2 linked regions of the Tsuneonella mangrovi genome follow. The protein of the gene in region 2 interacts with the protein of the main gene of each other region in a pairwise test. Links are inferred from orthologs where the notes say so. Each region holds a gene or a part of one and is shown on either strand. Other genes may lie near its edges.

What was found. The genes of interacting proteins can lie anywhere in the genome.
Region 1: the proteins of mtgA (region 2) and CJO11_RS04120 interact in binary tests that used the Escherichia coli proteins (3 or more experiments, as listed by UniProt). The link is inferred for Tsuneonella mangrovi from one-to-one orthologs.

Annotation. Positions count from the first base shown.
Region 1 is NZ_CP022889.1:831,174-835,992, forward strand. The notes cover bases 1,821-4,819. They hold CJO11_RS04120 (peptidoglycan D,D-transpeptidase FtsI family protein), read right to left. Parts: upstream 4,210-4,819; coding sequence 2,431-4,209; downstream 1,821-2,430. Other genes in these bases: CJO11_RS04115 (UDP-N-acetylmuramoyl-L-alanyl-D-glutamate--2,6-diaminopimelate ligase), read right to left, coding at 1,821-2,434; CJO11_RS04125 (hypothetical protein), read right to left, coding at 4,206-4,685; rsmH (16S rRNA (cytosine(1402)-N(4))-methyltransferase RsmH), read right to left, coding at 4,682-4,819. In the rest of the region: CJO11_RS04110 (UDP-N-acetylmuramoyl-tripeptide--D-alanyl-D-alanine ligase), read right to left, coding at 1-968; more of CJO11_RS04115, read right to left, coding at 965-1,820. UniProt on the Escherichia coli protein: Essential cell division protein that catalyzes cross-linking of the peptidoglycan cell wall at the division septum. Required for localization of FtsN.
Region 2 is NZ_CP022889.1:2,499,963-2,505,103, reverse strand. The notes cover bases 290-3,035. They hold mtgA (monofunctional biosynthetic peptidoglycan transglycosylase), read left to right. Parts: upstream 290-1,193; coding sequence 1,194-1,877; downstream 1,878-3,035. Other genes in these bases: CJO11_RS12135 (class I SAM-dependent methyltransferase), read right to left, coding at 3,034-3,035; CJO11_RS12140 (cation diffusion facilitator family transporter), read left to right, coding at 2,109-3,023; CJO11_RS12150 (DUF4242 domain-containing protein), read right to left, coding at 766-1,038; CJO11_RS12155 (MFS transporter), read left to right, coding at 290-748. Also shown: more of CJO11_RS12155, read left to right, coding at 1-289; more of CJO11_RS12135, read right to left, coding at 3,036-3,753; ATP-dependent Clp protease ATP-binding subunit ClpX, read right to left, coding at 3,780-5,045. UniProt on the Escherichia coli protein: Peptidoglycan polymerase that catalyzes glycan chain elongation from lipid-linked precursors. May play a role in peptidoglycan assembly during cell division in collaboration with other cell division proteins.

The sequences.
Region 1 (4,819 bases), 1.7 Mb from region 2 along the record:
GCCGCGGCAAGGTCGCCGCCCGCCGCCTTGACCGTGGCCATCACCGCCAGCGCGTTCGAAATCCAGTGCTCACCCGGTTCGGCGACCGTGAAGCACAGCCGGGTGCCGGAAATGTCCGCCGTCACCAGCGCGCCGCCGTTGGCGCTCGGGATCGCATCGAGCAAGCGCGCGTCGGCGTGAGCGCTGCGCCCGAAGCTGACGACCTGCGCGCCGCACGCCTGGGCGTGGCCGCGCAGCCGTTCGAAATGCGGGCTGTCGGCCGGGATCACCGCCGTGCCGCCTTCGACCAGCCCCGCAAAGATTTCGCCCTTGGCATCGGCAATCGCTTCCTCGCTGCCGAGATTCTCGATGTGTGCCGGGGCAATCGTGGTCACGACCGCGATGTGCGGGCGAACCTGCCGCGTCAGGTGGTCGATCTCGCCCGCATGGTTCATGCCCATTTCGAAAACGCCGAAACGGCTGCGCGCGGGCATCCGCGCGAGGCTGAGCGGCACGCCGACATGGTTGTTGTAGCTGCGGACGGAACGGTGCGCCGCCCCGCGGCTCGTCCGGTCGAGCGCAGCAAAGATCGCTTCCTTGACCCCGGTCTTGCCGACCGAGCCGGTGACGCCGATCCGCACGGCTTCGGCACGCTCACGTGCGGCAGCAGCAAGCGCTTCGAGAGCAGCGGAGGTATCCTCCACGAGGATATGCGGCCAGTCGATCGGCTCGCTGACCAGCGCGGCCGCGGCCCCGTTGGCGAATGCCTTGCCGATGAAGCGGTGGCCGTCGGTGCTTTCGCCCTTGAGCGCAATGAACAGGTCGCCAGCGCGCACGTCGCGTGAATCGATCTCGACGCCCGACACCTGGAACGCCCCGCTCGCCGTGCCGCCAACGGCTTCGGCGATCGTTTCGGCGCTCCACAGTGCCAGCGGGAGCCGGTCGCGCGCCACGCGCGGCCATGACAGGATGGCCCGGTTGAGGCTCATGTCAGGCTCCCCTCCTGCGCCGCGCATTCGCGCGCAACGGTGACATCGTCGAACGGCAGTATGCGCATCTGGTCTCCGGCTCCTACGATCTGGCCCTGTTCGTGTCCCTTGCCGGCGAGGAGGACGATGTCCCCCGCCCCGGCCATGCTAACAGCAGCCGCGATCGCATCGCGCCGCCCGGCAATTTCCTGTGCGCCCGGCGCGCCCGACAGGACCGCGCGGCGTATGTCCGCCGGGTCTTCCCCGCGCGGGTTGTCATCGGTGACGATCACGACATCTGCCTGCTGGCTAGCGACCCGGCCCATTTCGGCCCGTTTGCCCTGATCGCGATCTCCGCCCGCTCCGAACACCACCAGAAGGCGCTTTTCCACATGTGGGCGCAGCGCAGCGATGGCTGCTTCCAGCGCATCGGGTGTGTGGGCATAGTCGACATAGACCGGCGCGCCCTCGCGATTGATCGCTGCACGCTCCAGCCGCCCGCGCACCGGCTGCAAGCGCGAGAGGTTGGCGAAAGTCGTTTTCGGATCGCCGCCGGTCGCGATGACGAGGCCCGCAGCGACCAGCGCGTTCGCCGCCTGGTAGGCACCGATAAGCGGTAGCGAGACCTTGGTGGCCGCGCCGTCGTATCCGACCTGCAGGTCCTGCCCCAACTGGGTGGGAGTGCGGGCGAGCAGGCCGATCCCATCCGCCTGCCCGCCCACTGCCAGCACGCGTAACCCCCGTTCGCGTGCGTGCTCGGTTGCCTTGGCGGTCCAATCATCACCGCCTTGCCAGATCACCGCAGTTCCGCCTTCGGCGACGACTTCGTCGAACAACCGCATCTTGGCCGCGAAATAGTCGTCCATCGTCGCGTGGTAATCGAGATGATCGCGGCTGAAATTGGTGAATGCGCCCGCTGCCACCCGCAGACCTTCGTTGCGATACTGCGACAGGCCGTGGCTCGAGGCTTCGTAGGCGACGTGGGTCACCCCTTCGCGGGCGAGGCCGGTCATATTCGAAAGGAACGTGACGATATCGGGCGTGGTCAGCCCGGTCGAAACGCTGCCGTCAGGCGTGGTGACGCCGAGTGTGCCGATCGAGGCTGCGCTGTTGCCCGCCATCCGCCACAGTTGGCGCGCCATCTCGACTGTCGAGGTCTTGCCGTTTGTACCGGTCACCGCGACGATCGTCTCGGGTACCGGCACGAAGAACTTAGCCGCCAGTTGCGCGAACAGCCTGCGCGGAGTGGGGTCACCAATGTGCAAAGCGCCTTCGACTTTCGCCTCCGGTCGGGCGACGACCGCAATCGCTCCGGCAGCGACAGCAGCGAGGATGAAGTCCTCGCCGTTGACCGCGCTGCCCTGGAACGCGCCGAACACCGTGCCGGGGGCGACCTTGCGATGATCGATCGCGAAGCCGGTGACGGCGTTGTCGCCGAAACCGTTCGCGTCGATTCCGCAGTCGCCGACGAGCGTGGAGAGCCTCATTCGCCTTCCGCCGCTGCCTTGCCGCCCTCGGATTCCGGAACCAGCGGATCGAGGTCCGACAGGTCGACATCGCGCGAGGTATCGGGCGGAATGCCGAGCATCGGCCCGATCCGCGGGATCAGCCGCCCGACGATCGGCACGGCGTTCCACGCGGCGGTGCGCTGGTAACTGCTCGCGGCGGTGCCCTTCGGCTCGTCGAGCATCGCGATCACGACATAGCGCGGGTGGTCCATCGGGAACGCGGCCGCAAAGGTCGACACCAGCGAATGATGGCGATAGCCGTGCGCTCCGGGCTTTTCGGCCGATCCGGTCTTGCCGCCGACGCGGAAGCCCGGCGCGTTGGCGCCCCGCCCGGTGCCGTATAGCGCGACCATGCGCAGCAGCTGGCGCATTCGTGCCGAAGTCGATGCCTTGAACACGCGGTGCCCGCGCGGAGCCTCGCCGGGCTTGAGTTTGTAGAGCGTCGACGGACGCCAGATCCCGCCGTTGACCAGCGCGGCATAGGCGCTGGCGAGATGCAGCGGAGTCACCGCCACGCCGTGCCCGAAACCGACGGTCATCGTCCGCAGGCGCGGCCAGTCCTTCCCCGGCCAGATCGGGAAGCCGCGCGCGGGCAGCTCGATCTCGGGGCGCTTGTTCATGCCCAGGTCGATCAGCGTCTGGCGCATCCGGGCACCACCCAAGGTGTCGGCAATCCGCGCAGAGACGGTGTTTGAGGAATGGATCAGCGTTTCCGGCACGTTGAGCGAGTCGCCCATGTTGTGCAGGTCCTTGATCGTGAACCCGCCCATCTTGATCGGTTCGGCATCCCACTTCTTGCCGAAATCGCGCACCACCCCGGCATCGATTGCAGCGGCAATCGTGATCGGCTTGAAGGTGGAGCCGAGTTCGTAAACCTGGTTGGTGATGCGGTTGAAGCTGGTCGGAAACTTGCCTTCGGCTGCTTCGGCCTTGGTCAAAAGCAGGTCGCTCGGCTTGACGTTGTTGGGATCGAATTCGGGCAGCGAGGCCATTGCCAATACTTCACCGGTGTCGACGTCAAGGACGATCCCGGCCCCGCCCATCGCGTTGACCATCTTCATCCCGCGCCCAAGCTCGTCTTCCAATGCGCCTTGCACCCGCGTATCGATCGACAACTCGACCGGGGTCCCGCGCTTGGCCGGGTCCTTGAGCCGGGCATCGAGTGTCTGCTCCATCCCGAGCTTGCCGTTACCGTTCGCGTTGACGAAGCCGAGCACGTGCGCGGCGAGCGAACCTTGCGGGTAGTAGCGCTGGGTTTCCTTCGGCAGTTCGAGCGCCGGTTCGCCGATCGCCAGCACCTTGTTCGCCTGTTCGGGCAGGATACGGCGCTCGAGGTATCCGCCGCGACCGGCGGCAAGCTTCTTCTCGACCTTCGCTTCGTTCATGTCGGGGAAGATCGCCTTGAGGTCGGCAGCGACGACCTTGGGGCTCTTGACCAGCGGGGAGCCACCAGCGAGCGCGCCTGGATCGTACCACAGCGCGAATGCCGGGAATGCGCGGGCGAGCACTTGTCCGTTGCGGTCGGTGATCTCGCCCCGCGGCGGCAGCAGTGCATCGACGAGCGAGGTCGACTCTGTGCTGTGATCGTCAAGTCCGAGGTAGCCGATGCGTCCCAACGCCGCGATGGCGATGGCAACAAACAGTCCCGCTACCAGCAGCACGCGCAAGCGTGCGACGGTCAGCTGGCGACGGCGCTGGGTGACAAGGTGCACCCGGCCGGAAGAAATCGCCGTGCTGACCGATATCGCGGTCACCGAGCGGTATCCGCCAGGATCTCTCCACCGTGGACCAGCGCTGCGGCAATCGCGCCAGTTTCGATCCGGCTATGCACCGGCTTGCCTGTTAGCGGCGAAACCATTTGGCGGAACGCCCCCTGGTCGCCGGTCTCGTCCGCCCGCGCGACGCGGATCGGAGCCGGAGCATCGGGGCGGCGCACTTCGCCGAGCGCGGCCAGCTGGCGTTCGCCTTCGAGATACTGGTCGGCGGTCGGCGGCTTGTAACCGAAATCGACCGCGTTCCACTGGGCCAGCTGCTGCTGGCTGGAACGGGTTTCGAACTCGGTCTGGAGCATCTGGTTCTGGCCTTCGAGCGAAACGATGTGACGCTCGGCCAGGCGCACCTGGCTCTTCACCGAATTGACCTTGAAGGTTAGCGCGAAAAAGGCGGTGAAACACAATGCCAGGGTCACGGCCCAGCCGAACTGGCGCAAACGACTTCCGGTAACCATCATGCAGCCTCCCTTGTCGGAATGGCGGTGCGGACCGCGTGGCGCAAAGTGGCCGAGCGGGCGCGCGGATTGCGATCTGTCTCCGCCTCGCTCGGGCGGATTGCCTTGGATACCTGGGTAAACGTGGCGGGGGCCGC
Region 2 (5,141 bases):
GATCGGTCTTCTGGTGGCGGAAAACTTCACCCAGCCGTGGGTCTCCGGCGCACTGCTGGCCGCTATCTGCATCGCCTGCTGGGGTGCAACGCTGCTGCTGCCCAAGCTTGAACGAACCGCAAGCGCTGCGCGCAATTACTTTGCCGAGCTCAAGGAAGTGGCAGTCAATGTCTGGGGTGTCGCCAAGTCGCGGCCGGGATACCTCGCGTTGATCATCATGCTGCTGCCGATCGGCTCTGGCGGCGTGCCGTGGTCTGCGATCGCCGGCGAGTGGAACGCCGGGGCAAACACCGTCGCGCTGGTCAACGGCGTATCGGGCGGCATCGCTTCGATCGTCGGGGCTATGGCGGCGGGGTTCATCTGCGACCGGATGGACCTGAAACGCGCCTATTCGATGTATGGTATCTTTGTAGGGTTGGTGGCGGTCGCGATGATCGCCCTGCCCCGCACACCGCTGGTCTTCACCGTCGGTGTACTCGCCTATTCGGCGATGGTCGGGATGGCCTACACCGGCTACGCCGCGATCGTGCTAGAGGCGATCGGCAAGAAGTCGGCCGCGACCAACTGGAACCTGATGGCGGCACTTTCGAACATCCCGATCGCGATGATGTCGATGATCGACGGGCAGATCCACGACAGCTTCGGCACCAACGCGATGCTGGCCGGCGAACTGGCATTCCCGGCGATCGCGCTGGTTCTTTTCTGGACGTTCGTAGGGGCCACGCGCCCGAAACGCGCAGCCGCCTAGCCAGCCGGTCGGGGCGCCTATTCGGCGGTAGTCGGATCGATGATCGTGCGCACTTCCGAGATCGAGTTGGCCGGGAACCCTGCGGTATCGGCGTGTTGCTGGATCAGGTCGGCACTCGGCGCACGATAGACGCAGTAGATCTTGTCGTCGGTCACATACGAATGGACCCACTGGATCTCCGGTCCGAGGTCGCGAAGGACCGAGCACGATTGCTGCGACGCACCCTGCAGATCCTGCGGCGAGAGCGACCCCGCACCGGGCATTTCGCGTTCGATAACGAACTGAGGCATTGGCAGTCTCCTTGGTCTGCGACCGCAAGACGGGCCGGATACACCATCCATGGCGAGTCGGGCGAACGGTTTTCAAATTTCGGCCCAACACCCTGGCGAATGCGAAGCGCATTTTCTTTTGTCGGGACCGCCGCTAATCGCCTTGCATGACCCGAATGACCCGCATCCTCAGGATCACCGCCAAGGCAATCGTGGCGTTCATCGCCATCAGCGTCATCTGGGTCTTGATCTACCGGTTCGTGCCGGTGCCGGTGACCGCGACGATGCTGGCCGACCCGCACGGAATCACCAAGGACTGGGAACCGCTCTCCAACATCGACCGCAGCATGGTCGATGCCGCGATCGCAGGGGAAGACAGCAAGTTTTGCAGCCACAACGGGTTCGACACCGATGCGATCGAGAAGGCCATCGCGCACAACGAGCGGGTCGACAAGCGCGGACGCGGCCATATTCGCGGCGGCTCCACCATCAGCCAACAGACCGCCAAGAACGTGTTCCTGTGGCAGGGTGGCGGTTATTTCCGGAAGGGCCTCGAAGCCTGGTTCACATTCCTGATCGAGCACCTTTGGGGCAAGCGGCGGATCATGGAAGTCTATCTCAACGTCGCCGAGACCGGGATCGGCACGTATGGCGTGCAAGCAGGAGCACAGCGTTACTTCGGGCATTCGGCGGCGCGGTTGAGCGCGATCGAAGCGGCGCGCATCGCCGCTGTGCTGCCACTCCCGGCAAAGCGCGAAGCGGTCGATCCAAGCGGGTTCGTGCGACGTCACGGCAACACCCTCGCCCGCCGTTTGGGCGTTGTCCGGCGCGACGCGCTCGACGCTTGTATCTACGATTGAGCGCCTCGTTCTTTCGATCAACCACAGTCGCCGGAGTGGCCCAGCCGAAAACGTCCAACCTATCAACTCCTTGCTGTCACACTCGAATGTGTTATGAGATACTATATCTACGACGAGGGTATTATATAACATACTGATTATCAGTCTTTTCTTGCAGAATGCGCCTTGTGGGCAATAGAGAAGGCGGGACTTGCGGGCGTCCGCGCAACGGTTCGGCGAAAGGGGCAGATTTTGGGGCACGAGCACGCGCACGATCATTCCCACAACCATTCCCATGCACATGCCCCGGCCAGCTTCGGCCGTGCATTCGCGATCGGCATCGTGCTCAATACCGCCTTCGTCATTGTCGAGGCAGCCTATGGCTTCATGGCCGGATCGATGGCGCTGGTGGCCGATGCCGGCCACAACCTGTCCGACGTCCTGAGTTTGGCGCTGGCATGGATCGCGGCGGTCCTCGCCACCCGTTCACCGGGCGGGCGCTTTACCTACGGCTTCAAGAGTTCGACGATCCTCGCGGCGCTAGCAAACGCCGGATTGCTGCTGGTCGCAATTGCGGGGATCGCCTTCGAGACCGTCGACCGGATGGCCCAGCCGCCAGCGGTCGAAGGGCGCATCATGATGATTGTCGCCGGGATCGGAATCGTGATCAACGCCGCAACCGCCGTGCTGTTCATGCGCGGCAGCAAGCACGACCTCAACGTGCGCGGCGCATTCCTCCACATGGCAGCCGACGCGCTGGTCAGCCTCGGCGTCGTGATCGCTGGCGGGCTGATCCTGCTCACAGGCCAGAGCTGGATCGATCCGGCAACCAGCCTGCTGATCCTTGGGGTGATCGCGTGGGGTACGTGGGGCTTGCTGAAGGATAGCGTAAAAATGGGCCTCAACGCCGTGCCGGCCCACATCGACCAGGACGCGGTGCGCGGCTATCTTGCTGCCCTGCCCGGCGTCAGCGCAGTGCATGACCTGCACATCTGGCCGATGAGCACTACCGAGACCGCTCTCACCGCGCATCTCGAAATGCCAGGTGGGCATCCGGGCGACGGATTCCTGCACGAGGTCGCCACAGCACTGGAGGCGCACCACCGTATCGTCCACACCACCGTGCAGATTGAAACCAGCCGCGAGAGCTGCCGGGCCGGCTGCTAGGCCATGCGGCCTAGCCGGGTTTGCGGTAGAGCCCGCCGCTATCGGTCGCGCCTTCGATCAAGCGATCGTCCGGGCCATAGAGCACCGTCGACACAGCCAGCTCGTCGGGAAACCGGGTCTCGCAGGTAAATCGCACTGTCGCGGGCACATCGGCGAGGCGGAACTGCGCATGTCCAAATGCGAGCCACCCGCCCGGACGGAGCGCCTCATCGAGCGCCGAGAGGACTTCGGCAACGCGTGCAAACGGCAGGACATCGGCGCAGCTATCCGGCGTCTCGCGCTCGAGCGTGCCGTGGCGGAACACCGACAGCGCGAGGATCGAATCGAACGTCTCGCCCTGCAGCGGCCGGTCGGCGAGCAGGTAACGCGAACGCGGATTGCGGTCCATGCGGCGCGCCCGGGCGACCGCGCGCGGATTGACGTCGATCCCGGTGATATGCGCGCGAGGCAACCGCTTACGAAGCGCGCGGACTTCCTCGCCGCCGGCACAACCGAACGAGAGGATGCGCGGTTCGGAAAGGCTACCCAGTTCGCGCGCCAGCCGATCGAACAGCGCCGGATAGCGATCCTCCGCGCTCGTCGTGTAGGGCTGCAGCACCGCCAGCCTGCTGCCGTTGCGGATGCTCTGCTCGAGCGCGAAATGGTCGGGGTTCTCGATCCGCCGGACGAGCGCTTGAAGCCCCGGAACCCGCTTCAGCAATGTAGCGATGGCAGGAGGCGGCCGGAGCATCGCGTGCTACCGGCCAGCCACGGCAATCAGGCCGCCTCTTCCTTGTCCTTCTTGCCGCCGACCACGCGAACCGGGTCCTTGCGGCCTTCGACGACGTCCTTGTCGATCACGATTTCCGACACGTCGTCCATGTCGGGCAGGTCGAACATGGTGTCGAGCAGGATGCCTTCGACGATCGAGCGCAGGCCGCGCGCGCCGGTCTTGCGGGCGATGGCCTTCTCGGCGATCGCCTGCAGCGCGTCGTCGGTGAAGGTCAGGTCGACATCTTCGAGTTCGAACAGCTTCTGGTACTGCTTGACCAGCGCGTTCTTCGGCTGGGTCAGGATCTGCACCAGCGCGCCGACGTCGAGATCGTTGAGCGTCGCGATCACCGGCAGGCGGCCGACGAATTCGGGAATCAGCCCGAATTTGAGCAGGTCTTCCGGCTCGCACTTCTGCAGCAGTTCACCCACCCGGCGCTTGTCCGGATCGGCAACGTGCGCGCCGAACCCGATGCTGCGCTTCTGCAGCCGGTCCGCGATAATCTTGTCCAGCCCGGCGAACGCGCCACCGCAGATAAACAGGATGTTGGTGGTGTCGACCTGCAGGAATTCCTGCTGCGGATGCTTGCGGCCGCCCTGCGGCGGCACCGAAGCGGTGGTCCCTTCCATCAGCTTCAGGAGCGCCTGCTGAACGCCCTCGCCCGACACGTCGCGGGTGATCGAAGGATTTTCCGCCTTGCGGGTGATCTTGTCGATCTCGTCGATATAGACGATCCCGTGCTGCGCCTTGTCGACGTTGTAGTCGCTCGCCTGGAGCAGCTTGAGAATGATGTTCTCGACGTCCTCACCGACATAGCCTGCTTCGGTCAGCGTGGTCGCGTCGGCCATCGTGAACGGCACGTCGAACGTGCGCGCCAGCGTCTGCGCCAGCAGCGTCTTGCCCGAACCGGTCGGCCCGACCAGCAGGATGTTCGACTTGGCGAGTTCGACTTCGCCCGCCTTGCCGCTGTGCTTGAGGCGCTTGTAATGGTTGTGCACCGCGACCGAGAGCACGCGCTTGGCGCGGTCCTGCCCGATCACATAATCGTTCAACGTGCTGAAAATCTCGTGCGGGGTCGGAACGTCGCCTTCCTTGCGCCCGGAAAGGCCCGCCTTCGCTTCTTCGCGGATGATGTCGTTGCACAGCTCGACGCATTCGTCGCAGATGAACACCGTCGGCCCGGCGATGAGCTTGCGCACCTCGTGCTGCGACTTCCCGCAGAAGCTGCAGTAAAGGGTGCTTTTGGAGTCCGATCCGGTCAACTTCGTCATTTCCTGCTCATCCCGAATCCTGCGTTTTTACCGCAGGGATTCGCCGACCTTACGGCCAGTAGTCCGATAATCAACATATTGTGCCTAGCAAAATCG